One region of the Nocardia sp. NPDC058176 genome, then DNA from elsewhere that is predicted to be linked to it. Evidence: riboswitches for the same ligand, from Rfam matches in the RefSeq annotation. Region 1 holds a riboswitch; the other holds the start of a gene.

Region 1 (14,443 bases):
CAGCTCCTCGGTCCGGGCGATCAGATGCGCGCGGCACTCGTCGGTGACCCGCCCGACCGGCAGCGGATAGCGGACGGGGAACCGGACGCGCAGGGTCGCGCCGGTCCCGACGACCTGCGCGCTCACCTGCACCTGCGGCTCGACCCCGGCCACCTCGGTGGCGGCCCGCTCGGCGATGCGGCGCACCGCGCGCTCGCCGACCGTGGTCGTGCCGGGCAGCCGGGCGGCGGCACTGGTCACCGCCTGCCCCGATCCTGTGCCGAGCGCAGCAGCCCGGACAGGTCGACCTCACCATCGAGCCAGCGCCCGATCAGCAGACCGAGGCCACCGAAGATCAGCACGACGGCGAACGCGCCCAGTCCGCCGAAGGCCGCGGCGAATCCGAGGGACAAGCCCATGACGAGGCAGATCGTGGTGGCGTTCATGTCACTGCACCCGGTCGCGGCTCGGTGCCTGCTGGTCGTCGGACTCGTCCTCGATGTAGACATCGTTGACGTTGATGTTCACCTCGACGACCTCGAGCCCGGTCATCTGCTCGATGGCCGTGATCACGTTGCGGCGCACCGCGATCGCCAGCTCCGCGATGGCCACGCCGTACTCGACGACGATCTCGAGATCGACCGCGGCCTGCGTCTCGCCCACCTCGACCGAGACGCCCTGGCCGATGCTCGAGGACGCGCCCGGAATGCGGTCGCGCAGTGCGCCGATCGCCCGGGTGGTGCCGCCGCCCAGAGCGTGCACACCGCGCACTTCCCGCGCGGCCAGGCCCGCGACCTTCTGCACCACGGTGTCGGCGATGGTGGTGGTGCCCTGATCGCTCACCAGAGCGCTGGTGGAGGCGGTGCCGGTCTTCTCCGCGGCCTTGGTGTTCCCGGTGGTGGTCGTGCTGGACATGAAATCCTCCCGATTGTGTTGTGCTCCAAGGGCTGACGAACTGTCATGGGTTAGGACACCGCGCTCGGCGGATCGTCACGGTCCCGGCGAGTGATCTGCGTCGCTTTCCTCGAACACGTCGACGTGCAGGTCGACGACGTGCACGCGCAGCCCCGTCTCGGCCCACCGTGTCCCGGCGAGGACCGGCCGCACCGCCGCGTCCAGCTGCTCGAGTAGGGGCGGTAGCGGCAGGGTGGTCGCGACCACGCGGACCTCCACCGCCGACGCGCCGAGGTCGACCGCGGCGCTGCCCGCGTTCCACGGCAGCCAGCGGCTGTTCTGCAGACCCATCGGAACCGCGGGATGCGCGCCGTCGACGGCGTCGATCGCGGCGATGATCCGGTCGGTCAGGTCGTCGTCGGTGTTCACGGCGGCCCCGGTTCGATATGGAGGACACACACCGTCACCGAATCGACTGCGGTGCTGGTGGATTCGGTGACGGCGCCCGAGACCGCCCGCTGCACGGCCCGGCCCACCTCGACGGCATTGCTCGATGCCGTCAGCGCGAGGTCGATCCGGATGTCGAGCAGACCACCGGCGCGCCGCACCCGAACACCGGCCGAGGCGGCCGGTTCCTGTCCGATCCACAGCTGGCGCCCGGAGCGGGCGAGATGGCCGACCAGCCCGAGCACACCCGGTTCGAGCCGGGCCACGCCCGGCACCAGCGCGGCGGCCCTGGCGGCCACGCTCGCGATCACGGCGTCCGCGACGACCAGTTCGGTCTCGGGGACGGTGCCGGTCACCGGTCCGCCTCGTAGAGGTCGACCACGGTGACGTCGAGCCTGCCGAGGGTGACCCCGACGCGGGCGGTGGCCGCGGCGCGCGCCCGTTCCCGCACCGCCGCGACCAGGGTGTCGATCGAATGCGCGTCGGCGCGCACGGCGATGGTCATGTCGACCGTGATCACCTGCTCGCCGTCGGGACCGGGTTCGCTGCTGCGCACCCGGCAGCCCCTGGCGCGCACGCCGTCGACGGTGTCGGCGGCGAACCGCAGCACCACGGCCACGGCCTGTTCACTGACCTGGATCGCACCGGGGTGCGGTGTGTCGAGGGTGAGGGTGTTGCCGCGGCGCACGTCGGCGCGCACGGCGGACATGATCCGGCCGAACAGATCGGGAGGTGGTGGGTCGGGTTCATCGATGAGTTCGCGGGTCGCGGTGCGCAGCGTCAGCAGGCTCTCCCTGGCCGCGGCGCAGTGCGGGCACGACGCTTCGTGCCGGTCGACCTCCGGGTCGTCGAGTCGCTCCCAGACCTGTTCGAGCCCGCGTCCGCACGGGAGCAGGTAGTCGTTGTCGGTGCTGTGGGTCACCGCCATGGCTTCATCACCTCTGCCAGTTGGGCTCGGGCGCGCGCTATCCGCCCGCGCACCGCTGTGCTGTTGGCGCCGACGATCTCGGCGATCTCGTCATAGGAGCGGCCGTGCACCTCGCGCAGCAGCCAGCACGCGCGCTGTTCGGGCGTCAGCTGCTGGAGTGCGTCGGTGAGCGCGGCCATCTGGCTGCTCACCTCGGTCGCGTGCTCGGGCCGGGTGTCGGTGCGGGGCGATGCCGTCGTATCGGGGTCCACATCGGCGGGGACCCGTCGTGCGCGCAGCACGTTGAGGCACCGGTTGGTCGTCATCCGGTAGAGCCAGCCCGCGAAGGCGGCGTCGTCGTTGAGGTGGGTGATCGTGCGCCAGGCCTTGAGGAAGACCTCCTGTGTCACGTCCTCGGCCTCGGCTCGGTCGGCCAGCATCCTCGCGGCCAGCCGGAACATCGGTCCTTGGTAGCGCAGCACCAGCTGCTCATATGCCCGGACATCGCCGTCACGCGCCCGACCGGCCAGGGTCGCGTCGTCCAGCGCTGCCTCGGGTGCGGGCGACGTCGTGGTCACACCGGCACCTCCTCCGCTGCTCCTTGATGGACACCGATGCGCAGGAATTCGTCACGGCAAACTATCAGTGATCGTCGTCTCATCCCCGGGTTCGTGACTCCGGGGGTGTCGGCACACGCTTGCCTGCCGCCCGAACCACGACTGCGTCCCCCGGAATTCCGGGGGACGCAGCGGCAATTCGGCGACGACTTTCAGTCGAGATCGGGCGCCGGGGTGGCGGTCATCGACGCCACTGGACGGGGAGCTCTAGTTGGGCAGTTCGAAGTCCGCCTTGAACCGCTCACCCGGCGGCAGTCCACGCAGGATTGCGCTGATCCAGGCCACGGCGGGTGGCCAGCCCGCGACGGCGTTGACGACGTGTTCGGGCAACGGCATCGTGTAGAACCGCAGGTCGGCGCCGCGATCCCAATAGTCGTTGACCGTCGGCAACACCACCGAAGCCGGGATCAGCTCGTCCCAGATTCCGTGCCACCAGAGGATCGGGCTGTCCGGAATATGGTGGCCGATACTCTGCTCCGCCAGGACCTCCATCACGCCGTGAGCCGTTTCCAGCGACTTGCCGGGCTGGAAATAGGCACTGATCGGGCGGTAGGCGCCTGCGGCGGCGATCGTGTAGACGCAGCGGCTCTGCATGTCCGCGACGATGGCCTGCCCTTCCGGGGTCAGCAGTTCCTTCGCGTCGAACTGATCCGGGAATTCTCGTGACAGCGCGGCGAATCCGAGCCACATGGTGAAGTTGCTGATACCGGTGAGGCCGGGCTGCTGGGCAATGGCGTAGCGGGCTTGTGCCTGGAGATCGGCGGGGAAACCGCCGACCGCGGTGCCGAGCAATCGGACATCGGGCGCGTAGCTCTCGCGCAGTTCGGCGGCGCGGATCGAGCCCGAACCGCCGCCGGAGTAACCGTAGAGCGCGATCCCGGAATCGGTCAGGCCCAGCGCCGAATTCTTCATGGCACGCAGACTGTCGAGCACCATCTTGCCTTCGTCATAGGTGTTGAAGGTGTTGAACTTGCCGTCGAAATCGGGGACGTTGATCGCGAACCCCTGGGCAAGCCAATACACCGCCAGCGCGGCCTCTTTCATCGTGCCCGTCTGCAACGTGTAGGACGGGTTGCACGACGAATCGGTCGAGTCGATCGCCTCCTGGAACGACACCACCGGTCGTGGACTACCCGACCACGGGATGCCGGGAATGATCACCGAGGTCGCGGTCACGATCGGATTGTCGTGCACATCGTTGGTGCGATACAGCAGCTGTTCGGTGTGCACCGGGAACGGCAGGCCGAGCAGGCGGGTCTGCACCGTGCGCGTTCGGACGATCTGACCGGGTGCGTAGGAGCCAAGGTCCGCGGGGTCGTCGTACCAGGGATCCTCGGCGGGCACCGGGATCGGGAGCAGGTCGTAGAGCTGCGGCTCGGTGGGCAGCTGAGGAAGCTGATTCTGATCCGGCGGGAAGCTCGGATACGGCTCGCCGACAGCGGCGCCGATGCCCGCCACCGTCAAGCAGATCGCCGCCAGTGGCACGACCGCCCATCTGGATCGGGCGATTGATGCGAACATCGTTCCTCGTTTCGTTGGCCCACAGCGTTGTGGCTCCGGCTGTGACGCCAATTACAGCATGCACTCTTGTTTAGAACAAGACACCTTTCCCAGATTGCCCATCGCGGTCCCGAGCCCACGAACGCGCGAGTCCCGCCCGCAGTGCTTCCCAGCGCGGGCGGGACTCGATTGCCGACAGGCAGCGGTCAGGAGCAGAAGATCGGCTGGATCGCGTCGGCGCTCGTTTCTAGTTGTAGGAGCACAGCCACTCGGTGCCGTAGTGCCCCGCGTTGTCACCGTCCAGATGGGTCCATCGGCCCAGACCGTCGTCGCCGCACGGACCGCCCTCCACCTGACCGGTGTCGACCGGCGTGGTGGTCGGCGCAGGCGGGGGCGTGGTCGGTCCGCCGCCGTGGTTGGGGTTGGTGCAGATGGTGCCTTCACAGGGGACCCAGGTTCCATCGCCGTTCGGATTCGGGATGGCGTCGGGACCGATGTAACTGCCCAGCGGGCAGCCGGGATCCTGATTGCGGGCACAGTATTCGTCACTGAGGTTGTTGCCGGTGGAACCGTCGGCACCACGCTGCCCGGTGGTCGGACCGGGCACGGGCGCGGTGGTGTCGCCACCGGGGTGACCATCCTCATGGGTGGGCGTGGGAGCGGGCGCGGTGCTCACCGCCGACGTGGTGGTCGACACCGTCGGCGACGAATCCTCGCCCCCGGAGCACCCCGTCACAGCCGCCGCGGCCACCACGAGTCCGAACAGAACCGCGAAAGTCGACTTCACCGAGCTACCTTTCGTTGGAGGATTCGTGACTCGACGCGATCGACCACGTCAGGCCAGTAACCAAAAGATAGCTGAATAAGCTGCCAGGCTCGGGAGGCTGAGCGCCCCGATTGCGCGGAAGGTGGGTTCCTACTCGGCGCGCTGACAGGGTGCGCCGGGCTCACTCCGGCGCACCCTGGTCGACTCAGCCCTCGGAGACCTCGGTGCGGTCGCCGCTCCACAGGGTGTGGAACTTGCCGTCGGCGTCGATGCGCTCGTAGGTGTGGGCGCCGAAGAAGTCGCGCTGGCCCTGGGTGAGGGCGGCGGGGAGGCGTTCGGCGCGCAGGGCGTCGTAGTAGGACAGGGAGGAGGCGAAGGCGGGGACGGGGATGCCGAGGAGGGTGGCGGTGGAGACCACGCGGCGCCAGCTGTCGATGGCGGTTTCGATGGCTTCGCGGAAGTAGGGGGCCAGGATCAGGCTCGGCAGGGCCGGGTCCTGCTCGTAGGCGTCCTTGATCCGGTTCAGGAAGCGGGCGCGGATGATGCAGCCGCCGCGCCAGATCGTCGCCAGGTCACCGGGGTGCAGGTCCCAGTCGTATTCGGCGCTGCCCGCGGCGATCTGGTCGAAGCCCTGTGCGTAGGCGACGACCTTGGAGGCGTAGAGCGCCTGCCGGATGTCCTCGGTGAACTGCTCGACATCGGTGGGCTTGGCGGCGAGCGTGCCCGAGGCCAGGCCGACCGCGGCCTTGCGCTGGGCGCGCGACCCCGACAGCGCCCGGGCGAAGACGGCCTCGGCGATGCCGGTCACCGGGACGCCGAGATCGAGCGCGGACTTGACCGTCCAGCGGCCGGTGCCCTTCTGCTCGGCGGCGTCGACGATGACGTCGACCAGCGGCTTGCCGGTCTTGGCGTCGATCTGGGCGAGCACCTCGGCGGTGATCTCGACCAGGTAGCTCTCCAGATCGCCGGAGTTCCACTGGGTGAACACCTCCGCGATCTGCCCGGCGTCGAAACCGAGCGCGTCGCGGAACAGGTGGTAGGCCTCGCCGATCAGCTGCATGTCGGCGTATTCGATGCCGTTGTGCACCATCTTGACGAAGTGCCCGGAACCGTCGGGGCCGATGTGGGTGCAGCACGGGACGCCGTCGACCTGGGCCGCGATCGACTCGAGCAGCGGGCCGAGCGACTCGTAGGACTCCTTGGGTCCGCCGGGCATGATGGCCGGGCCGTTGAGCGCGCCTTCCTCACCACCGGAGATCCCGGCACCGACGAAGTTCAGGCCGCGCTCGCTCAGCGCGGCCTCGCGGCGGATGGTGTCGGTGTAGAGGGCGTTGCCGCCGTCGATGATGATGTCGCCCGGCTCCATCGCGGCGGCCAGTTCCTCGATGACGGCGTCGGTCGCGTCGCCCGCCTTGACCATGATCAGCACGCGCCGCGGCTTCTCCAGCGCCGCCACGAATTCCTCGACGGTTTCGGTGCGGACGAAATCGCCGTCACCGCCGTGCTCGGCGAGCAGCGCGTCGGTCTTGGCGACGGAGCGGTTGTGCAGCGCGACAGTGTAGCCGTGCTTGGCGAAGTTGCGGGCGATGTTGCTGCCCATCACGGCCAGGCCGGTGACACCGATCTGCGCACGCGCGGTAGAGGTCGACATTGATCAGCTCTCTTCGTTCGGCGGGTCCGACGGGTGCGGAAGACGGCTTCCTTGCCAGCCAAGTTACTGGGTGCCGTTCCGCGGCCGAACACATACCACCGTGACCGGGGTTGCGCGCGGAACCGGGCGTTGCCCGCATGTCGGCGGTCGCTGCTAGGGTCGGTCGAGTTCTGACACGGGGTGTCTCGCGACCGCGAGGCTGAGAACAGACCCGCCGAACCTGTTCAGGTAATGCTGACGAAGGGATGTCATGGTGTCGCACGCCCACACCACAAACAAGTTCACCGATCACCTCTGGGACCGGACGAAGTCTCTCCGGACCGCGATCGACGACCTGGAATTCCTGCGCCTGCTCGGCGAGGGCACCTTGCCGCTCGAGGTGTTCCGCACCTACATCGAGCAGGATTCGCTGTATCTCACCGGATACTCCAAGGCGCTGGCGATTCTCGCCGCCAAGTCGCCGGACCCGCAGACCGCCGCCTTCTGGGCGACCTCGTCCGCGAACGCCGCCGCTGTCGAATCGGCCATGCACGAGCAGTTGCTCACCGGTGGCGCGCTGCCCCCGCGACAGGGTGAGCCGGAGCTTTCGCAGACCTGCTTGGCCTATGTCTCCTACCTGATCGCCGCGGCCGCGACCGAGTCCTACGCCGTCGCCGCGGCCGCCGCGCTGCCCTGCTTCTGGATCTATGCCGAAGTGGGCCGCGACCTGGCCGAGAGCGCCGCGAAGGTGATCGCCGCCGACCCCGCCCACCCGTATGCCCAGTGGGTCACCACCTACGGCGCCGAGGAGTTCCAGCAGTCCGCCGCCACGGCGCGAGCGCTGGTCGACGTGGCCGCCGAGTCGGCGGGTGACCGGGAGCGGGAGGCGATGGAGCAGGCGTTCGTCCTCGCCACGCGCTACGAGTTGCTGTTCTGGGACACCGCCCTGCACCCGCAGCCCTGGCCCGCCGCATGACCGGGCGTCTGCGCCGCGCGCTCGCGGTCATGGCGACCACCGTCGCGACCCTGTCGCTGCTCACCGCCTGCGGTTCGGGCGGCAGCTCCGATGAGACCATCCGGTTCGCACTGGACTGGACGCCGAACACCAACCACGTCGGGCTCTACGTCGCGTTGCAGCGCGGCTACTTCTCCGACGCGGGTCTGGACGTCCAGGTGCTGCCCTACAACAACACCTCCGTCGACACGGTGGTCGATGCCGGAAACGCCGAATTCGGGATCAGTACGCACAATTCGTCGACGTTCGCGCGCGCGTCGGGTGCGCGGGTGAAGTCGGTGCTCGCGCCGCTGCAGCACTGGGCGACGGGCATCGGGGTGCGCGCCGATCGGGCCGACCTCGCGAGCCCGAAGGACCTCGACGGCAAGACCTACGCCGGGTTCGGCGATCCGGGTGAGCGGGAGGCGCTGCAGCAGGTCATCCGCAATGACGGCGGCACCGGCGATTTCACCTCGGTGGTGCTCGGTTCGTCGGCGTATGAAGCGGTCTACGGCGGCAAGGCGGACTTCACCGTCTCGTACCTGGCCTGGGAGGGCATCGAGGCCGAACACCACGGCACCCCGATGCGGTACTTCCGCTACACCGACTTCGGTTTCCCCGATGCCTACGCCATCGTGATCGATGCCAACGAGGGCTGGCTGGCCGAGAACCCGGACCGCGCCGCGAAATTCGTGCAGGCCCTGCAACGCGGCTACCAGTTCGCCGCGGACGATCCGGACGCGGCGGCCCGGGACCTCCTCGACGCCAATCCGGGCGCGTTCAACGACGAGTCGCTGGTCTTCGAGAGTCAGCGCATGCTGGCCGAGCAGTTCATGAAGGACGCCGACGGCAAGGTGGGCACCCAGACGGTGGAGCAGTGGTCGGCGAATTCCGGCTTCCTGTACCGGGGCGGTCTGCTGACCGGACCCGACGGCAAGCCGCTGACCACCGAACCCGACTGGTCGACGTATTTCACCAATGAGTACCTCGCCAACCCGTGAGCTGTCGGTAGCCGCGTCGCCGCCGGTTTCCTCCGGTGGCGACGGCGGGACCGCGCGCTGGGCGGGGATCCGGTGGGCGGTGCCGTCGGTCGTCACGGTGGCGGTGCTCGTCGTGATCTGGCAGCTCTATGTCACGAGCAGCGGTGTGCGTCCGCAGGTGCTGCCCTCGCCGGTGCGGGTCGTCCAGCAGGGCTGGGCGCATCGGGACGAGATCGGTACGCACGCGGCCGCCACCCTGCAGGTGACGCTGATCGGGTTCGCGGTGTCGCTGAGCCTGGCGTGGGTGCTGGCGGTGATCGTGGACTTCTCGCCGTGGTTGCGTCGGGCGCTGGTACCACTGTTCGTGGCCTCCCAGACCGTGCCGATCGTGGCGATCGCGCCGTTGATGATCATCTGGTTCGGATTCGGTCTGCTGCCGAAGATCCTGGTGGTCGCGCTGGTCACCTTCTTCCCGATGGCCATCGGCCTGATCGAGGGGTTCGCCGCGGCCGACCGGGACGCGGGCGCGTTGCTGCGCAGCATGGGCGCTTCCCGGGTACAGGTGTTCCGGTATGTGCGGCTGCCCTCGGCGGTGCCCCGGTTCTTCACCGCGTTGCGGATCGGGATCACCTACGCGGTCGTGGGCGCGGTGTTCGCCGAGTATGTGGGCGCGAGCGTCGGTCTCGGTATCTACATGAGTCTGCAGAAGAATTCGTTCCGCACCGACCTGGTGTTGGCGGCGGTGCTGGTGACGGCGCTGCTGAGTATCGCGCTGTACCTGTCGACGTTCGCGATCGAACGCCTCGTCGCACCGTGGTCACGCGCGCAGAACAGGAGCCGGCATGACTGAGGCCGGAGGCGACCGGATCGTCGTTGACCAGCTCACCAAGTCGTTCCCGCAGCCCGGACGGAACACCCCGGACCTCGCGGTGCTCGGCGGGGTGTCGTTCACGGTGCGATCGGGTGAGTTCGTCACCGTCATCGGGCCCAGCGGCTGCGGCAAGAGCACCGTGTTCAACATGCTGGCCGGACTCGAATCCCCCGACTCCGGCAGCGTCGGTTTCCGCGCGGCCGACGGCGAGGACACCGCATCGCACAGCGCCTACATGCCGCAGAAGGACCTGCTGTTCCCCTGGCGGACCGTCCTCGACAACACCGTCCTCGGCCTGCAGGTGCAGGGCGTGCCGAAGGCCGAAGCCCGCCGCCGGGCCCGCGAACTGTTCCCGGTGTTCGGCCTGTCCGGCTTCGAGGACGCCCGCCCGTCCCAGCTGTCGGGCGGCATGCGCCAGCGGGCCGCGCTGCTGCGGACCGTCGTGCAGGAACGCGAACTACTGCTGCTCGACGAACCTTTCGGCGCGCTCGACTCGCTGACCCGCACCGAGATGCAGTCCTGGCTCCAAGAGGTGTGGCAGCGCTACCGCTGGATGGTCCTGATGATCACCCACGACATCCGCGAGGCCGTCTACCTGTCGGATCGCGTGATCGTGCTGTCGGCGCGCCCGGCCACCGTGCGCCACGAACTGCGCATCGATCTCCCGCGACCGCGCGAGTTGTCCGTCATCACCGCGCCCGAATTCGTCGCGCTGGAAGAGGAACTCCTCGAGATCCTGCACGAGGAGTCGCGTCGGGCGTTCACCGAACAGAAATCCTCCGGCCCGCGGTTCTGAACGGCCGCGGAGGTCGCTCGTCCCGGTGGCGCAGGACCAGTTGCAGCGTGTCGAGGTAGCCGGAGCGGAATCCGGCCTCGGAGTAGGCGAGGTACAGGCGCCACATTCGCCGGAACACCTCGTCGAAGCCGAGTTCGCCGACTTGGTCGTCCGCGGAAACGAACCGTTCCTGCCACAGGCGCAGGGTGTGCGCGTAGTGCTCGCCCATCGCGGTCCGATCCACGATCTCGAGGGCGGTGTGTCGCGAAAGCAGCTGTGCCAGCAGTTCTTCCGACGGGAGGAAGCCGCCGGGGAAGATGTACTGCTGGATCCAGGTGTGGGTCGTGCGGCCGGCCCGCATCCGGTCGTGCGGCATGGTGATGACCTGCACGGCGACGCGCCCGCCCGGTGCGAGCACCCGCTCGAGGACGGTCAGGTAGTCGGCCAGGTAGTCGTAGCCGACCGCCTCGATCATCTCCACCGAGACCACGGCGTCGTACCGGCCGTCGACGTCGCGGTAGTCGAGCAGTTCGATCGACACCTGGTCGGCGAGCCCGGCCGCGGTGACGCGTTCGCGGGCGAGCCGCTGCTGTTGCGCCGAGAGCGTGATGGAGCGGACGGTCGCGCCGCGGCGCGCGGCCCGGATGGCGAGTTCGCCCCAGCCGGTGCCGATTTCGAGTACCGAACTGCCGGGACCGACCTCGGTGGCGTCGAGCAACCGGTCGATCTTGTTGCGCTGGGCGGCGGCCAGGTCGTCCCATCCCGGAGCGGGATCGAGCCGATCGAACAGTGCCGCCGAGTAGGTGATCGTCTCGTCGAGGAACAGGGCGAAGAAGTCGTTGGACAGGTCGTAGTGGTGCGCGGCATTGCCGCGAGCGCCGGTCGCGGTGGCGCGGGTACGGGCGGGTTGTCGCGGGAGGACGAGGGATCGCAGGGCTTGCAGCGGGCCCGGGACGAGCCCGCCCATGTTCGAGGCCAGCACGGTGAGCGCCGCCGTCGGGTCCGGGGCGGACCAGTCACCCGCCATGTACGCCTCACCGAATCCGATGAGTCCGGTCGCACCGACCCGGGTGGCGAAGGCGTCGGGGTCGTGCAGCACCATCAGCGGGGTGGTCGGGTCGTCGACGCCACCGCCGAGCATCGTGCCGTCGGGGAGTTCGACACGGAGCGGAAGCCGGCGCACCGCCCGGCGGAACAGTGCCGACGCCACGACCCGGCCGACACCGGCACGGACACCCCGGGGCACCTCGGCCGACCCCCAACGGTCGGCGATCGGGGCGGCCGCCGCGGTCTCGACACCGCACGCGGAGCTGTTCATGGCAGGGCCTCCTGGGACAGATGCGGGGTGCGGGGCACGATCGGCAGGCCGCGGCGCCACAGCCGAAGCCCCTGCAACCGGATTCGCGCGGCGATGCGCCAGGTTTCGAACGGATGCGCCAGGATCGCGCGGGTGACATTCCGGCGGTTCGCGGGCAGGACGCGTCCCCGGACGGTGGCGTCGAAGGTGCTGCGGCCGTCCGGTCCTTCGAGCGAGATCGCCAGCCGCAACCGGGTGCCGGGAACCGGGAGTCGCAGCCGGTAGTGCCCGGCCACCGGGTTGAACGGCGAGACGTAGAACTCCTTGGCGACCACGGGATTCGCTTCGGGCGGCAGGAGATAGCGGTGCCGTTCGCCGTAGGTGTTGTGCACCTCGGCGATCACGCACCGCAGGGCGCCGGTGTGGTCGTGGCACCAGAACACGGTGAGCGGATTGAAGACGTAGCCGAATACGCGGGCGTTGGCGAGCATCAGGATCTGCCCGCCGCGCAGGTCGATTCCCTGGCGGGCCAGGTGGTCGACCACGTTGGCGCGCAGGGTGGCCGACGGATCGCCGAGATGGTCGCCGGTCCGGAAGTCCGCGAACAGGCGCAACGGCCACCGGAGGCTCGGCATCTCGTCGAGGTCGACGAGCCAGCTGTAGCTGCGGTACGCGAACAGATGACGCCTCGGTTCGCGGCGCGAATGGCGAATCACTGTGCGCACCAGTCGGGCTCGGGTCATCTCGGCCCCGGTGTGACGGCGGCGACGGGCGCGCCGACCGGGTCACGATGTCCGCTGATCCGCTGCGCGGCGCGCAGTCCCGACAGCGCGCCGTCCTCATGGAATCCCCACCCGTGATAGGCACCGGCGAAGGCCACGGTGTGGTCGCCGATCTCGGGCAGGCGTCGCCGGGCCGCCATGGAGCGAGGTGTGTACTGCGGGTGTTCATAGGTCATTCCGGCGAGGATCGCCTCGGGTGCGACCCGGTTGTCGTCGCCGAGGGTCACCACGAACCGCCGGTCGGCGGACAGACGTTGCAGGCGGGTCAGGTCGTAGCTCACCAGTACGTGCTCGGGTGCCGAATCACACTGCGGCAGCACGTAGTTCCACGAGGCACGGGCGCCGGTTCGGCGTGGCAGGACCGAGTCGTCGGTGTGCAGGATCGTGTGGTTGGTCGAATAGGTCAGCGCGGCGAGGATGTCGGACTCGGCGGTGGTCGGCGTCTCGAGCAGCCGCAGGGCCTGGCCGGGATGGGTGGCGATCACCGCGGCGTCGAAACGGTCGACCCGGTCGGCGTCGTCGCGAATCGCGACCGTGTGTTCGCCGCGCTGGACCGTCCGCACCGGCACGCCCGCCCGCACCTCGTGCAGACTTGCCGCGATCGCCCGCACGTAGGTCGCCGAGCCGCCGGACACGGTCCGCCAGGTGGGCGAGCCGAACACGGTGAGCATGCCGTGGTGGTCGAGGAAGGTGAACAGGTAGCGGGCGGGGAAGCGCAGCGCGAGCTCCGGTGGACACGACCAGACCGCCGCCACCAGCGGGACCAGGAAGTGCGCGATGAAGTAGGCCGAGAACCGGCCGTCGCGCACGAACTCGCCCAGCGTGCGCAGGTCGTCGCCCTCGGTGTCCAGTTCGGCACGGGCGCGACGCTGCCAGCGCACGATCTCGCCGAGCATCCGCAGATACGCGCCGCGGACCATGGTCCTCGGCGCCGGGAAGAGTCCGCGCAGCCCCTTGGCGCCCGCGTACTCGAGGCCGCAGCCATCACAGCGGATCGACATCGACATGTCGGAGTCCTGGGTACGCACGCCCAGCTCGTCGAACAGTCGCAGCAGGGTGGGATAGGTGCGATCGTTGTGCACGATGAATCCCGAATCCACGCCGAGCCACTCCCCCGTGCCGTCGGCGCGGGCGTTCACCCGGTGGGTGTGCGCGTGGCCGCCCAGTCGTGCGTCGGCTTCGTAGAGGACGACTTCACAGGTGCGGGCCAGCTCCCAGGCGGCCGTCAGTCCGGCGACGCCGCTGCCGATCACCGCGACCCGACGCACGTCACCGGTCACCACCGGAGCTCCACTCGGCCGAGCAGCCGGCCCGCGGGCGCCGATGTGCCGGTGAGACTTCGACGTCCACGGGACGAGGTGGTGGCCATGAACAACCTCCGACTGTCGGTCGAGCCGGTGAACTGACCGGCTCACCTTTCCGAGGCTATCATGTAAACGATGCACAACCGATGCATCCATTCGAGGCAGTTCAGAACTGGGCGGAGACCGCGATGAGCTTCTACCCGACCCGTCTCGATGCCGCCGCCGACCGCGCCGTCGCGCCCGGATACAGCCGGATCGGCTTCCGGGTGCGGAGCCGGGCCTGGCCACCATTGCCGCCGCATGCCCTGGCCGGCCGCAGCGCCGTGGTCACCGGCGCGAACTCCGGCGTCGGTAAGGCGATCGCCATCGGCTTGGCGCGACTCGGCGCCTCGGTCACCCTGGCGGTGCGTAGCACCTCGCGCGGCGATGCGGCGGCGGCCGAGATCGCCGCGGCCGTTCCCGGTGCCGTCCTGGGTGTCGAACGGTGCGACGTCGCCGATCTCGCGGATGTGCGGAGGTTCGCCACCGAGTTCCTGGGCAAGACCGATCGAGTCGATGTGCTCGTCCACAACGCGGGCGTCATGCCCACCGCGCGCGCCGAGAGCGCCCAGGGGCACGAACTCTGCCTGTCCACCCACGTCCTCGGACCGCTGCTGCTCACCGAACTGCTCGCCCCCGCGATGGCCCGCACGTCCGCCGC
Region 2 (14,443 bases), on a different contig from region 1:
CTCGTCGAAGGACAGCGCGGCCGGGCTGTGATCGAGCGGCGGCAGCGCGGTGGGCCAGAAATCGCCCACCTGGAAGCCGTGCCCGTCGGGGCCGAACGCGAACATCGGCCCGACCACCGGGAACAGCACATAGAACAGCGGCCCGACCAGACCGAGCACCAGGAAGGTGCGCACCAGATAGTGACTGGGCCAGATCCCGGTCGGCACCACCCGGCGCAACTGCCACACCGCGACGACGATCGCCGCCACCGGCAATTCGATGTAGACCCAGTGCAGCACCGCGTACACCTCGGGCCCGAGCACGTCGAGCACCCGGCCCATGACCCACGCCGGGTCGCCCAGCGCGTGATCGGCCAGCAGCAGATACTCGTCGAGCACGGTCGGATGCACCGCCGAGGTGACGTGCAACCACACGTCACCGACCTTGGTGGCCAACACCAGCAGCGCGCCCAGCGCCGCCGCGCGCAGCGCGTCGGTGCGTTCCCTGCCCCGCCAGCGCAGCACCGCGATCAACACCAGCGCGGTCAGCACGATGGTCGGCCCGTTGCCGACGGCGAACGGCTGACCGTCGAGCAGCCGCAGCGCCGCCCACACCGCGTCGATCCCGATCGCCGCGCCCGCCGCGATCACCCGCCGTCGCGCCGAGACGCCGACCAGCGCGAGCACCAGCCCCGCCCACGGCACCGACATCGATTTCGGCGTCCCGACGTAGTCCCGGGCCAGGCTGGCCAACGGTCCGTCGAACCCACTGATCCACGCCGCGACCTGTAATCCGATCAGCAGGGCGAGCACCGCGGACACCGCGATGACCGCGAGAACGCGTGGCTCGCGCAAGCGGCTGAGGCGATTCAGGCGGGTGGCACCCTCCGCAACGCCGCGCGGGTGTTCGACAAGCATCCAGACATCGTAAACGGCCGGTGAACAGCACCTCACCGAGCGGCTGAACGCTACTGATCCAGCTCGCGCACCAGGGAATCGACGACCGCGACAAGATCACCCTGCGAATGCGCGGCCACTCGGCGTTGCCGCTGGTAGGAGGCACCGTGGCGGGGAATCTCGGCGACCGCGGCCAATTCGTCGGCGCAGCCGAGTCGCCGTGCCGTCGGCTCCAATCGGGTGAGCAGATCCATCAGATCGTCTGTGACCAATCGCTCATTGGAGGCGTCGTCGACGATCACGATGGCGTCGAGCCCGTAGCGCGCGGCCCGCCATTTGTTCTCCTGCACGTGCCAGGGCGGCAGCGTCGGCAGGTCCTCGCCGTTGTCGAGCCGCTGCTCCAGATCCACCACGAGACAGTGGATCAGCGCGGCCACCGAGGCCAGTTCGGCGCGGCTGGACAGCCCGTCGCAGACCCGGATCTCGATGGTGCCCCACTTGGGCGCGGGCCGGATGTCCCAGTGCATGCCGCCGAGTTGTTCGAACACACCGGTTTTGAGCTGGTCGTGCACGAAACCCTCGAACTGGCGCCAGTTCTCGAACTGGAACGGCAGCCCGGCGGTGGGCAGCTGCTGGAACATCAGCGCGCGATTGCTGGCGTAGCCGGTGTCGTCGCCGGACCACATCGGCGAGGACGCCGACAGCGCGAGCAGATGCGGATACGACAGCAGCAGCGAGTTCAGGATCGGAAAGACCTTGTCCCGGTGCGAGACTCCCACGTGCACGTGCACGCCCCAGATCAGCATCTGGCGGCCCCACCACTGGGTGCGCTCGATCAGCTCGTCGTAATGCGGTGAGCGGGTGAGCTGTTGGGCCGACCACGGTGCGAACGGATGGGTGCCCGCGCAGAACAGGTCGACACCGAGCGGATCGGCCGCGCGACGCACCGCGTCCATGGTGCCGCGCAGATCGTCCACCGCCCCGGCGACCGTGTCGTGCACACCGGTCACCAGTTCGACGGTGTTGCGCAGCAGCTCCTTGGAGACCTGCGGGGTGCCGTCGTGGGCCCGCCGGTCACCGACCGCGTCGAACACCGCCGAGGCGGTGTTGGACAGATCGCGCGTCACCTTGTCGACGAGCGCGATCTCCCATTCGATGCCGATGGTCGGCCGGGGCGAACCGCGAAAAGGTACCGACTGTGCTGCCCCGGCCATGCGCGTCTCGCTAACCGACCACGCCGCAGGCCACCCGCGAACCGGCGTCGCCGGTGGACAGGGTGGCCGCGTCCGGACCGGTGCCACCCTCGTGGGTGTAGCGCGGCGGGATGTTGCCGAAGTTGTCGGCGCCGGAGTGCACGATCAGCGCCTTGCCCGCGATCTGCTCGAGGGTGACCTTGTCAGTCCAGGTGACCAGCTTGGCGGTGCCGTCTTCGATGACCTGCAGCGAGGTGAGGTCACCGCTCGAGGGATGCGCGTCGGCGGGGCCGACCTGCAGGTGGCCACCGGCGGAGGCGAAATCGCCCTCACAGGTGCCGTTCTGGTGGAAGTGCAGACCGTGGAAGCCGGGGGTCAGGCCCTGCGCCTCGACGGTGACGACCAGGTGGTTGCCGCCGGAGACGATGGTCGCGGTGCCGACATCGGCGCCCGAGCCGTCTTTCAGTTCGACCTTCAGGCCGTCCGCGGAGGCGCCGTGATCGTCGCCCTCGCGACCGCCGGGGGTCGAGCCGTGGCCGCCCTCGTGGCCCGCGGGCGCGGGCGAGCTGGTCCACACCGGCGGCGTGGTCCCCGCGACATCACTCGATTCCTGGCTGTTGCTGCAGGCGACGAGCCCGAACGCGGCGACTGCGAGCACCGGGGTCACAGTGCGCCAGGACGGACGACGAGTGGTCGACGTGGCCATCGGGGAACTCTCCTTCGTGGACAGGGCTGTACCGGTGACGATGATGCCACAGCGAGGTCGACGGTCTCGGCACCGAGTACCGCGACTCAGCTACCGGTCAGTACCACCACGACGCCCGGCGAGGTGTCACCGGACTTGGGCGCGACCGTCCCGCCGACCTGCTGGGCGATCTCGGTGGCCGCGGCCCGGTCGCCCGCGCCGGTGCCGTAGAACACGGTGGTGGTGGTCAGGTTCGCGCCGCTGTAGTTGCCGGTGCTGACATTGCTCCAGCCCGCCGCGCCCAGTTCGCTCGCGGTGCGGGCGGCCAGGCCGACGACCAGGCTGTTGTTCAGCACGCGCACCGGAACCGCCTGATCGACGGCGCCGGTCTGGGGTGTGGTGGTCGGGGTGGTCGTGGTCGGCTCGACGGTGGTGGTCGTGGGCTCGGCGACCTCGGTGGTCGTCGGCGCGGCGGTCGTGGTGACCGGTGCCTGCGCGACCGCGCTGGTGGTGGTCTCGGTCTGCTCGGCCGCGTCCGAGGCATCGGCGTCGGAGTTCGACAACGACATCGCACCCAGCCCGGCGAAAACGATGGCCAGGGCGATCAACACCATCGCCAGCGCGCGCAGCGGGGGGCCGCCGGGGGTGGGATTCGGGTTGCTCACCCGCGCAACCCTAGTCGCATCGACGGTTCGGTGACTGTCATGTCAGACCTGGAAACCGAGTCGGCGCGCGGCGCGCGCTTTCTGCCTGCTCGCCCGCAGCCTGCGCAGCCGCTTGACCAGCATGGGGTCGGCCGCGAGCGCTTCGTCCTTGTCGACGACCGCGTTGAGCACCTGGTAGTAGCGGGTGGCCGACATGGCGAACAGTTCGCGGATGGCGTCTTCCTTGGCGCCCGCGTATTTCCACCATTTGCGTTCGAAGTCCAGGATGTCGAGCTCACGCCGACTCAGGCCGGTCGTCTCGTCGATGACCGAGGCCTGCTCGCCCGCTGGTGAACCGTCTTGGATCGCGGAGATGTGCCGAGCCGCTGCGCCGTCCATCTTGCTCCCTCGCCGAGTATCACGAGATGAAAAATGACGCTTGCACGTCGCGGATCATTCAACCATGCGGCGGGCGGATCGTCCGACCGATGTCCCGGCGTGTTGACTGTGGGCCAGTAGCGTGTCGCAGGCCACAGGGGTCGGCGCTCGGCCGATGGCGGATACGGCGATAATGGCCGTCATGGCAATTCTCCCGATCGTGATCGTCGGTGACCCCGTCCTCCACAACCGCACTGCCACGGTGACGGAGTCGCCCGCGGAGCTGGCCGAGCTGATCGCGGACATGTACGACACCCTCGCCGAGTCCAAGGGTGTCGGCCTGGCGGCCAACCAGGTCGGCGTCGGCAAGCGGCTGTTCGTCTACGACTGCCCCGATTTCGACGCCGCGGGCAATCCGATCCGGCGCAAGGGCACCGTGGTCAACCCGGTTCTGGAGACCTCGGCGATCCCCGAGACCATGCCCGATCCCGATGACGACGAGGAGGGCTGCCTGTCCGTGCCGGGCGAGCAGTTCCCGACCGGGCGCGCGGACTGGGCCAGGGTCACCGGGACCGACGAGCACGGCGAACCGGTCGACATCGAGGGCACCGGCTTCTTCGCCAGGATGCTGCAGCACGAGGTGGGCCACCTCGACGGCTTCCTCTATGTCGACGTGCTGATCGGGCGCAATGCCCGCGCCGCGAAGAAGGCGATCAAGCGCAACGGCTGGGGCACACCGGGTCTGAGCTGGATCCCCGGCACCGTCCCCGACCCCTTCGGCCATGACGACTGAAATACCACTCGGCCGCCGCGTGGTGATGCGGTATCAGCTGCCGGAGGGTTATCCGCAGCCGCTCACCGATGTGATCGGTGAGCTGGTGTCGCTGACTCCGCCATCGGTGCGTACCGCCGAGGGCGAGCTGGTCGAAGTCGCGGCGGATCGGGTGGTGGCGCTGAAAGCGTTGGGCCCGAGGCCGATTCGGACCAAGGAGATCCGGTCGCTGGAAACGGCGGCGGCCTTCGGCTGGCCCGGCACGGCACACCTGTGGATCGACGGTTGGCTGGTCCGGGCGGGCAACGGCTACACCGGGCGCGCGAATTCGGCGGTGCCGCTGGGCGAATCGGGCGTGCCCGCGGTGCTCTCGATCGAATCGATGCGCCGGATCGCCGACTGGTACACCGATCAGGGCCTGCCGCTGCTGCTGCAACTGCCCGACCGGCTGGCCCCGGTCCCGCCGGGCTGGAACACCTGGAGCGAGACCGTCGTTCTCGGCCTCGACATCGCGAATTTCGTCCTGCCACAGGGCCCGTCGATGGTGCGCGTCGCGCCGCAGCCCGACGCCGGATGGCTCACCGCCCACCGCTATCGCGGCGAGATCCCGGTCGACCCGGCGGTGCGCAAACCCGACCTGGGCGTCCTCACCTCGACACTCGGCGGCACGCTCGGTTTCGCCTCGCTCGGCCTGCCCGAACCACTGGCGATCGGCCGCGGCGCGGTGACCACCGCCCCCGACGGCCGGCGCTGGGTCGGCCTCACCTGCGTCGCGGTCGCCGCGGCGCACCGCCGCAACGGCCTCGGTGCGCTGGTGTGCGCCGAACTCATCCGCTGGGGCGCCGAACAGGGCGCGACCCACGCCTATGTGCAGGTGGAGGTCGGCAACGCCACCGCCCTCGCCCTCTACCGAGACCTGGGCTTCGTCGACCACCACACCTACCGCTACGCCGCCCCGCAGGGTTGAGCGGCCTCGAAAGGACACCGTGCGTCTCGCCACCTGGAACATCAACTCGATCCGGTCCCGCGTCGATCGGGCGATCGATTTCCTCGACCGCCACGACATCGACGTGCTGGCGCTACAGGAGACCAAGTGCCGCGACGACCAGTTCCCGTTCGAGCGCTTCGACGCCGCGGGCTACGAGGTCGCGCACGTGGGGCTCAACCAGTGGAACGGTGTCGCGATCGTGTCGCGGGTGGGGCTCACCGATGTGGAGACCGCCTTCGCCGGTCAGCCCGGTTTCGACAAGAACGCCGGTGACTCGCTGATCGATTCGCCGGTGGTCGAGGCCCGCGCCATCGGCGCGACCTGCGGGGGCGTGCGGGTGTGGAGCCTGTACGTGCCCAACGGGCGCGCCTTGGACGACCCGCACTACGCCTACAAGCTCGACTGGCTCTCGGCCCTGCGCGACAACGCGACCGGCTGGCTCGCCGACGACCCCGACGCCAAGATCGCGCTGGTCGGCGACTGGAACATCGCCCCGACCGACGACGACGTCTGGTCGCCGGAGTTCTTCGCGGGCAAGACTCACACCTCCGCGCCCGAACGCGCCGCCTTCCAGGCCATGCTCGACACCGGCTTCCGCGATGTGATCCGCCCGTTCGCCCCCGGCCCCGGCGTCTACACCTACTGGGACTACACCCAGCTGCGTTTCCCCCGCAAGGAGGGCATGCGCATCGACTACATCCTGGCCTCCCCCGCCCTCGCCGACCAGGTCACCGATGCCGGTGTCGACCGGGAGGAGCGCAAGGGCAAGGGCGCCAGCGACCACGCCCCCGTGATCGCCGAATTCACCGACTGACCTGCTCCGAGCGGTACCGTGGGAGCAGGACCTGTCCGGCCTGCGACGAAGCGGGAGGTGTGTTCGTGGCTTTCTATCGAACGGTGGGAGCGGTGCCGCCGAAGCGGCATACGCAGCATCGGGACGAGCGCGGCGGCCTCTATTACGAAGAGCTGATGGGCGAGGAGGGGTTCTCCGGGGACTCCTCGCTGCTCTATCACCGCGCCCTGCCACCGGCGATCGTCGACGCGACGGTCTGGGAGCTGCCCGACCAGTCGACCACTCCGAATCATCCACTGCGCCACCGTCATCTGCGCCTGCCCGCGCTGTTCCCCGGCGACACCCCGGCGGCCACCGACCCGGTGACCGGACGCAGGCTGCTGCTGGCCAATGCCGATGTGCGGATCTCGTATGTGGTCGCCGAGGCCGCGTCCCCGCTGTACCGCAACGCGATCGGCGACGAGCTGGTCTACGTGGAATCCGGTGCGGCCGTGGCGGAGAGCGTGTTCGGTGCGCTTCCGGTGCGTCAGGGCGACCAGGTGCTCATGCCGAGGGCGACCACCCATCGCTGGCTGCCCACCGGGGACGAACCGGTGCGGGCCTACGTCATCGAGGCGTCGAGCCACATCACCCCGCCGAAGCGGTATCTGTCGAAATTCGGTCAGCTACTGGAGAATTCGCCCTACTGCGAGCGTGATCTGCACGGTCCGGCCGAACCGTTGATCGCCGAGGGTTCAGATGTGGAGGTGCTGGTCAAACACCGGGCGGGCACCGAGGTGATCGGCACCAGGATGACCTATGCGACACACCCTTTCGATGTCGTCGGCTGGGATGGCTGCCTGTATCCGTTCACGTTCAACATCGCCGATTTCGAACCGATCACCGGGCGCGTGCATCAGCCGCCGCCGGTGCATCAGGCGTTCGAGGCCACCAATTTCGTGATCTGCAATTTCGTTCCGCGCAAGGTCGACTATCACCCGCAGTCGATTCCGGTGCCGTACTACCACTCCAATGTGGATTCCGACGAGATCATGTTCTATTGCGGCGGAAACTACGAGGCGCGCAAGGGTTCCGGGATCACGCAGGGATCGGTCTCGGTGCATCCGGGCGGCTACGCGCACGGTCCGCAACCGGGCGCCTACGAACGCAGTATCGGTGCGGAGTTCTTCGACGAATTGGCGGTGATGGTGGATACTTTCCGGCCGTTGCAGCTGGGCGAGGGGGCGCTGGCCTGCGAGGATCCGGCGTACGCGTGGACATGGTCGGGTCGCGGGCCGGGGCTCGGATGAACAGCCGCGACGCCGGGCGCAGGTGCAGCGCAGGGTGCGGACGATGACGGGCGGGGCGCGCACCGGACTGATCTGTGTCGAGGTGCCGGATGACTCGCTGTTCGGACCCGAGAACCTGCCGTACGGGGTTTTCGCACCACCGGCGGGCGAGCCCCGGGTCGGCGTTCGGCTGAGTGACACGGTATTGGATCTCGCGGCACTGCTGGATGATCCGATATTCCTTCGCGCAGACCTCAACGCTCTTCTCGCGGCGGGTCCGACCCGGTGGCGCGAGGTCCGTGACCAGGTGCGCGAGCTCGCCGGGACCGCACTGCCGGTCGACGCGCAGTTCCCCCTGTCCACCGTGCGGATGAAGCTCCCGGTGCGGATCGGCGACTACGTCGACTTCTACGCCAGCGTTGACCACGCGACCAACCTCGGCAGGCTGTTCCGGCCCGACAGTGAACCACTGCTACCGAATTGGCGGCACCTGCCGGTCGGCTATCACGGCCGGGCAGGGACCGTCGTCGTCTCGGGCACTCCGGTGATCCGGCCGAACGGCCAGCGTCGAACCGGTTCCGACGCACCGGATTTCGGTCCGTCGCAACGGCTCGACATCGAGGCCGAACTCGGCTTCGTCGTCGGCCAGGGTTCGACGCTGGGCGTGCCGGTCACCGTCGACGAGTTCTCCGAGCACGTCTTCGGCGTCGGCCTGGTCAACGACTGGTCGGCCCGCGACATCCAGGCCTGGGAGTACCAGCCGCTCGGCCCGTTCCTCGGCAAGTCGTTCACCACCTCGCTCGCGGCCTGGATCACTCCGCTGGACGCGCTCGCCAACGCCCGCGTCCCCTTGCCGACACAGACCCCGAAACCACTGCCCTACCTGCGCGGCTCCGACGACCACGGCCTCGACATCGACCTGACCGTGCGCTGGAACGACGAGGTCGTGGCGCATCCGCCGTACGGGCGGATGTACTGGTCCCCGGCCCAGATGCTGGCCCATCTCACCGCCAACGGGGCCTCGGTGCGCCCCGGCGACCTCTACGCCTCGGGCACCATCTCGGGCCCCGATCCCGATCAACGGGGGTCCTTCATCGAATTGACCTGGGGTGGAACGGAACCCGTCACCGTCGGCACCGAGACACGGACCTTCCTCGCCGACGGCGACCGGGTCACGATCACCGCGACGGCGCCCGGCACGGCGGGCCGGCGCATCGGCCTCGGCGAGGTCGGCGGGACGATCCTGCCCGCCCGCTGATCTCACCCACCACACCCGTCCCCACTTCGCGGACACTTTCCAGAATTTCCGGCAGGATCAGCGCGAAATGGTGATCCAGCACACAGTCAGCCGACCGAATCCACCGGCAGGCGGAGATTCTCCGGTCACCGCCTCCACCCACAGGCGGTGTCCACCCACCTCGCCCACGGGCTACGGTGACCTCCGAGGTTTCATCGAGGAGAGAGTCCGCGACGATGTTGACGAGAATCGCCCGCGCCGCCGTGGGCCGCCCACGCCTGGTGGTCGCGGTCGCGCTGTTGCTGATGGTGCTGTGCGGGGCGATCGGCGCCACCGTGCATTCGCACATGAAGTCGGGCGGGTTCGTCACCGACGATCTCGAGTCGGTCCAGGCCAGTCTGTATCTGAGCGAGCACTTCCCCGGCAGCGAGCCGAACTACGTCCTCGCGGTCACCGCCGAGGGCGGCCCCGACTCCCCCGCCGCGCGCGCCGCCGCCGAGGCCGTGGAGGCCGAGCTCAGCGATCATCCCTGGATCAGCGGGGTGCAGTCGTATTGGACCGCGCGTGCGGACCTGAAGCAGGCGCTGCGCAGCAAGGACGGGCAGCGGGCGCTGATCCTGGCCAGCATCGAGGGCGATGACGCCGAGCTGCCGGACCGGGCGGGCAAGCTGAGCGAGGAACTGCGGGTCGAGGACGGTCCGGTCACGATCGAGGCCGGTGGTCTCGCCGCCGCCTTCTCCGACATCAACACCCAGATCAGCAAGGATCTGATCCTGGCCGAGGCCATCGCCATCCCGATCACCGCCCTGCTGCTCGCCCTGGTGTTCGGCAGCGTCGTGGCGGCCGCGCTGCCGGTGGCGATCGGCCTGTTCGCCATCGCGGCGGCGCTGGGCATTCTGCGGGTACTCACCGCGGTGACCGATGTGTCGATCTTCGCGCTGAACATGACCACCGCGCTCGGGCTCGCGCTGGCGATCGACTACAGCCTGTTCATCGTCAGCCGGTACCGGGAGGAACTCGCGGGTGGTTCCACCCCGACCGCGGCGGTGATCCGCTCGATCCAGACCGCGGGCCGCACGGTGGTCTACTCGGCGCTGGTGGTGGCGCTGTCGCTGTCGGCGCTGCTGGTGTTCCCGCAGTACTTCTTCAAATCCTTCGCCTACGCGGGCATCGCCGTGGTCGCGGCCGCCACCGCCGCGGCGGTGATCGTGCTGCCCGCACTACTCATCCTGGTCGGCGACCGGATCAACGCCCTCGACCTGCGCGCCCCGCTGCGCAAGCTGTTCCGGCGCCCGCCCCGGCTCGAGAAGCAGCCGCAGCAGACGTTCTGGTACCGGCTGGTGACCGCGGTGATGAAGCGGCCGATGTCGATCGCCCTGGCCACCACCGCGTTCCTGCTGCTGCTCGGCTCGCCGTTCCTCGGCGTGCAGTTCGGCTACCCCGACGACCGCTCGCTGCCCACCGACGTGGCCAGCCGCTCGGTCGGCGACATCCTGCGCACCGAGTTCGACGCCGACCTGGCCTCGAGCGCGACCATCGTGCTGCCCGAATTCGACGGCACACCAGCCGAATTGGACGCCTACGCCCGCGAGTTGTCCACGGTGCCGGAGGTACCCGCCGTACTCAGCAGCGAGGCCGTGTACAGCGGTGGGTTGCGGGTGGCCGCCGGGGTTCCCGAGATGTCGGACCCGCAGGCCGGTGCCTATCTCTCCGTCGGCACCCGGCTCGATCCGTACTCCGACGCGGGCCGCGCCCAGCTCGAAGCGCTGCGCGCCGTGCCCGCTCCCTCGGATGTGCTGGTCACCGGCCCGGCCGCGCTGAACCAGGACTCGGTCACCGCGATCACCGGCAAGCTGCCGCTGGCCGGTGCGCTGATCGCGATCGCCACGCTGATCCTGCTGTTCCTGTTCACCGGCAGTGTGGTGCTGCCGGTGAAGGCGCTGGCGCTCAACATGTTGTCGCTGGCGGCGACCTTCGGCGCGATGGTGTGGATCTTCCAGGAGGGCAACCTGGCGGGCCTGCTCGGCTTCACCGCCACCGGCACGCTCAACCTCGCCATGCCCATTCTCATGTTCGCCCTGGCCTTCGGCGCCTCCATGGACTACGAGGTGTTCCTGCTCTCGCGCATCCGCGAGGAATGGCTGGCCGGGCCCAAGACCACCGAGGGCAATACCGAGGCGGTCGCGATGGGTGTGGCCCGCACCGGACGCATCTTCACCGCCGCCGCGCTGCTGATGAGCGTGGTGTTCCTCGGGGTCGCCACCTCCGGTGTGTCGATGATGAAGCTGTTCGGTCTCGGCTGCGCGCTGGCGGTGATCAGCGACGCGACGGTGATCCGCGGGCTGCTCGCACCCGCGCTGATGCGCATGATGGGCCGCTGGAACTGGTGGGCGCCCAAACCGCTTGTCGCGCTGCACAACCGGTTCGGCCTGCACGAGTCCGATGATCCCGTGCCCGCGCCCGCCGAGACGCCGCGGCTGGACAAGGCGTCGGTGTAACCGTCCGCCCGCCCGGCGCTGTCCGGGCGGGCGGGTAGGGTCGGGCTGGACAATTTCACACGCCAACGGGGGCTCGCACCAGCGGGCTGAGAGGACGGCTAGCCCATTTTCGGGCGTTCAGGGCCGTCGACCGTATGAACCTGACCGGGTAATGCCGGCGTAGGGAGGAAGAAACCATGGGCACAGCCATGTCGTCGAACGGGACCGGTACGCCGGTCGACACCGTGACCACCGGGCCGATCCAGGGCAGCGTCAAGCACTACGAAGAGGTCGACGGCCTGCGGATACCCGTGCGCCGGATCAATCTCACCAATGGCGATCATTTCGACGTCTTCGACACCTCCGGCCCGTACACCGATGACAACGCGGTGATCGATCTCGAAGCCGGTCTGCCGAAGCTGCGCGACGGGTGGACCAAGCCCGAACTCGACGGCCCGCGCACCCAGCTGCACTGGGCTCGCCAGGGCATCGTCACCGATGAGATGCGCTTCATCGCCACCCGCGAGGGAGTCTCGGCGGAACTGGTGCGCGAAGAGGTCGCCGCCGGTCGCGCGGTGATTCCGGCCAACCACAAGCACCCGGAACTCGAGCCGACCATCATCGGCAAGAAGTTCCTGGTGAAGATCAACGCCAACATCGGCAACTCGGCGGTGTCGTCCTCGATCGCCGAGGAGGTCGAGAAAATGGTGTGGGCCTCGCGCTGGGGTGCCGACACCATCATGGACCTGTCGACCGGCAAGAACATCCACGAGACCCGCGAATGGATCCTGCGCAACTCGCCCGTCCCGATCGGCACCGTGCCGATCTACCAGGCCCTCGAAAAGGTGAACGGCGATCCCACCAAGCTCACCTGGGAGATGTACCGCGACACCGTGATCGAGCAGTGCGAACAGGGCGTCGACTACATGACCGTGCACGCCGGCGTGCTGCTGCGCTACATCCCGCTCACGGCCAAGCGCGTCACCGGCATCGTCTCGCGCGGCGGGTCCATCATGGCCGCGTGGTGTCTGGCTCATCACCAGGAATCGTTCCTGTACACGCACTTCCGAGAACTGTGCGAGATCCTGGCGCGCTACGACGTCACTTTCTCCCTCGGTGACGGCCTGCGTCCCGGCTCGATCGCCGATGCCAACGACGCCGCTCAGTTCGCCGAACTGCGCACCCTCGGAGAACTCACCAAGATCGCGAAATCCTATGGCGTGCAGGTGATGATCGAGGGCCCGGGTCACGTACCGATGCACAAGATCGTCGAGAACGTGCGGCTCGAGGAGGAACTGTGCGAGGAGGCGCCGTTCTACACCCTCGGCCCGCTGGCCACCGATATCGCGCCCGCCTACGACCACATCACCTCCGCCATCGGCGCCGCGATCATCGCGCAGGCCGGGACCGCGATGCTCTGTTACGTCACCCCCAAGGAACACCTCGGCCTGCCCAACCGCGATGACGTCAAGGTCGGCGTGATCACCTACAAGATCGCCGCCCACGCCGCCGACCTCGCCAAGGGCCACCCGCGCGCCCAGGACCGTGACAACGAATTGTCCAAGGCCCGTTTCGAATTCCGCTGGCACGACCAGTTCGCCCTGTCCTTGGACCCCGACACCGCCCGCGAATACCACGACGAGACCCTGCCCGCCGAACCCGCCAAGACCGCCCACTTCTGCTCCATGTGCGGCCCCAAGTTCTGCTCCATGCGCATCTCCGCCGACGTCCGCGAATACGCCGAGAAGCAAGGCCTCACCGACGTGGCCGCCATCGAAGCGGGCATGGCCGAGAAGTCCGCCGAATTCGCCGACCACGGCAGCCAGGTCTACCTCCCCGTCGTCTCCTGACGGACGACATCGAACTGGACCGACGATCACCAGGCACTGGTGGCGATGGCCTCTCGGCCGATATTTGCGCCATTGCCTGGTGATCGAACGTCCAACACGGGGTGGGTGATTCGGGATCGACTTTCGTAGGGGTTGAGGCATGCGATCGGCGGATTCGGTGGAGGCGCGGCGACCATAGCTTGGGCTCATGCGAATCAGAGCGATGGTGGTGGCGGGGATGATCGGGGTCGGTGTCGGGCTCGGAACAGCCGTGACGGGGCAGGCCGCGCCGATGCCAGAGGCGTTGTCCGCCTCGGTTTTCGACGACTTCCTCGGGCGGGCGGTGGAGTTCACCGGATTGCCCGGGGTGTCGGCGGTGATCACCCACCGGGGTGAGGTGGTGCACGCGGCGGGGTACGGGCACGATTCGGCCGGGGCGGCGGTGACGGAGCGGACGCCGATGCGGATCGCCTCGCTGACCAAGGCGTTCACGGCGATGGCGGTGATGATCGGGGTCGAGGACGGGATGATCGACCTCGATCGGCCGGTCGTGGAACAACTGCCCGAATTTCGCACCGAGGATTCGCGGTCGGATCGGATCACGGTGCGGCACTTGTTGAATCAAACCTCCGGCCTGGCCGACTCGACCGTCGACATTCCGGCGACCGAGTCGACGAACTCGCTGGAGCAGTACACGGCGACGTTGCGCACGGCGCGGCTGGCCGCCGAACCCGGAACCCGGTACGCCTACAGCAATGTCAACTACAACCTCGCCGCGCGACTGGTCGAGGTGGTGAGTGGTCGTGAGTACGGTGAGTACCTGCGGGAGCGGATCTTCGAACCGCTCGGCATGGCCGAGAGCGTGCTCGGCGACGAGATCGTCTCTCCGGCCGATGGATTCAACTCACTGTTCGGGCGGTGGATCGCCCGGGACGAACTGGCCGGGTTCCTCGACGAGAGCGGTAGCGGCGGGGTGATCACCACCGCCGCCGACCTGGGTCGCTGGCTGATCACCCAGAGCGGCGACGGTCCGCAACTGGTGAGCCGGGAGAGCCTGGCACTCATGCACACGCCGTCGCCGGTGCGCGACTACGGCATGGGCTGGGGTCTGGAGGAAACGACCAGCACACCGCTGGTGACCCACTCGGGGAACCTGTTCACCTACACCTCGGCGGCTGCCCTCGACCCCGCCACCGGCTACGGCTTCGCCGTGCTCGCCAACAGCGCCGCGCTCTACGACGACACCTACGAGATCCTCGCCGGACTGGTGGCGCTGGGCCGGGGCGAGAACCCCGAGATGCCC

The links. Region 1 has a riboswitch for thiamine pyrophosphate ahead of ACFVVM_RS08425 (TenA family protein). Riboswitches for the same ligand answer to the same signal wherever they lie in the genome.
Region 2: linked by a shared signal. The riboswitch ahead of thiC (phosphomethylpyrimidine synthase ThiC) and the one ahead of ACFVVM_RS08425 (TenA family protein) in region 1 are both predicted to bind thiamine pyrophosphate.

What each region holds. Positions count from the first base shown of each region.
Region 1 is NZ_JBHVVA010000001.1:1,777,033-1,791,475, forward strand. Features, by position in the region: gene ACFVVM_RS08375 (Asp23/Gls24 family envelope stress response protein) at 1-240, opposite strand, end outside; gene ACFVVM_RS08380 (hypothetical protein) at 237-425, opposite strand; gene ACFVVM_RS08385 (Asp23/Gls24 family envelope stress response protein) at 427-894, opposite strand; gene ACFVVM_RS08390 (hypothetical protein) at 970-1,302, opposite strand; gene ACFVVM_RS08395 (Asp23/Gls24 family envelope stress response protein) at 1,299-1,676, opposite strand; gene ACFVVM_RS08400 (Asp23/Gls24 family envelope stress response protein) at 1,673-2,248, opposite strand; gene ACFVVM_RS08405 (RNA polymerase sigma factor) at 2,239-2,805, opposite strand; gene ACFVVM_RS08410 (lipase family protein) at 3,052-4,365, opposite strand; gene ACFVVM_RS08415 (hypothetical protein) at 4,592-5,131, opposite strand; gene gndA (NADP-dependent phosphogluconate dehydrogenase) at 5,316-6,761, opposite strand; TPP riboswitch at 6,928-7,024, shown strand; gene ACFVVM_RS08425 (TenA family protein) at 7,012-7,716, shown strand; gene ACFVVM_RS08430 (ABC transporter substrate-binding protein) at 7,713-8,735, shown strand; gene ACFVVM_RS08435 (ABC transporter permease) at 8,713-9,564, shown strand; gene ACFVVM_RS08440 (ABC transporter ATP-binding protein) at 9,557-10,381, shown strand; gene ACFVVM_RS08445 (class I SAM-dependent methyltransferase) at 10,347-11,678, opposite strand; gene ACFVVM_RS08450 (DUF1365 domain-containing protein) at 11,675-12,400, opposite strand; gene ACFVVM_RS08455 (NAD(P)/FAD-dependent oxidoreductase) at 12,397-13,719, opposite strand; gene ACFVVM_RS08460 (SDR family NAD(P)-dependent oxidoreductase) at 13,932-14,443, shown strand, end outside.
Region 2 is NZ_JBHVVA010000002.1:680,983-695,425, forward strand. Features, by position in the region: gene ACFVVM_RS15685 (DUF5933 domain-containing protein) at 1-897, opposite strand, end outside; gene ACFVVM_RS15690 (glutamate--cysteine ligase) at 948-2,090, opposite strand; gene ACFVVM_RS15695 (superoxide dismutase family protein) at 2,101-2,775, opposite strand; gene ACFVVM_RS15700 (LytR C-terminal domain-containing protein) at 2,862-3,419, opposite strand; gene ACFVVM_RS15705 (DUF3263 domain-containing protein) at 3,462-3,797, opposite strand; gene ACFVVM_RS15710 (peptide deformylase) at 3,979-4,569, shown strand; gene ACFVVM_RS15715 (GNAT family N-acetyltransferase) at 4,559-5,515, shown strand; gene ACFVVM_RS15720 (exodeoxyribonuclease III) at 5,535-6,350, shown strand; gene ACFVVM_RS15725 (homogentisate 1,2-dioxygenase) at 6,416-7,618, shown strand; gene fahA (fumarylacetoacetase) at 7,662-8,855, shown strand; gene ACFVVM_RS15735 (MMPL family transporter) at 9,071-11,332, shown strand; TPP riboswitch at 11,388-11,515, shown strand; gene thiC (phosphomethylpyrimidine synthase ThiC) at 11,521-13,161, shown strand; gene ACFVVM_RS15745 (serine hydrolase domain-containing protein) at 13,349-14,443, shown strand, end outside.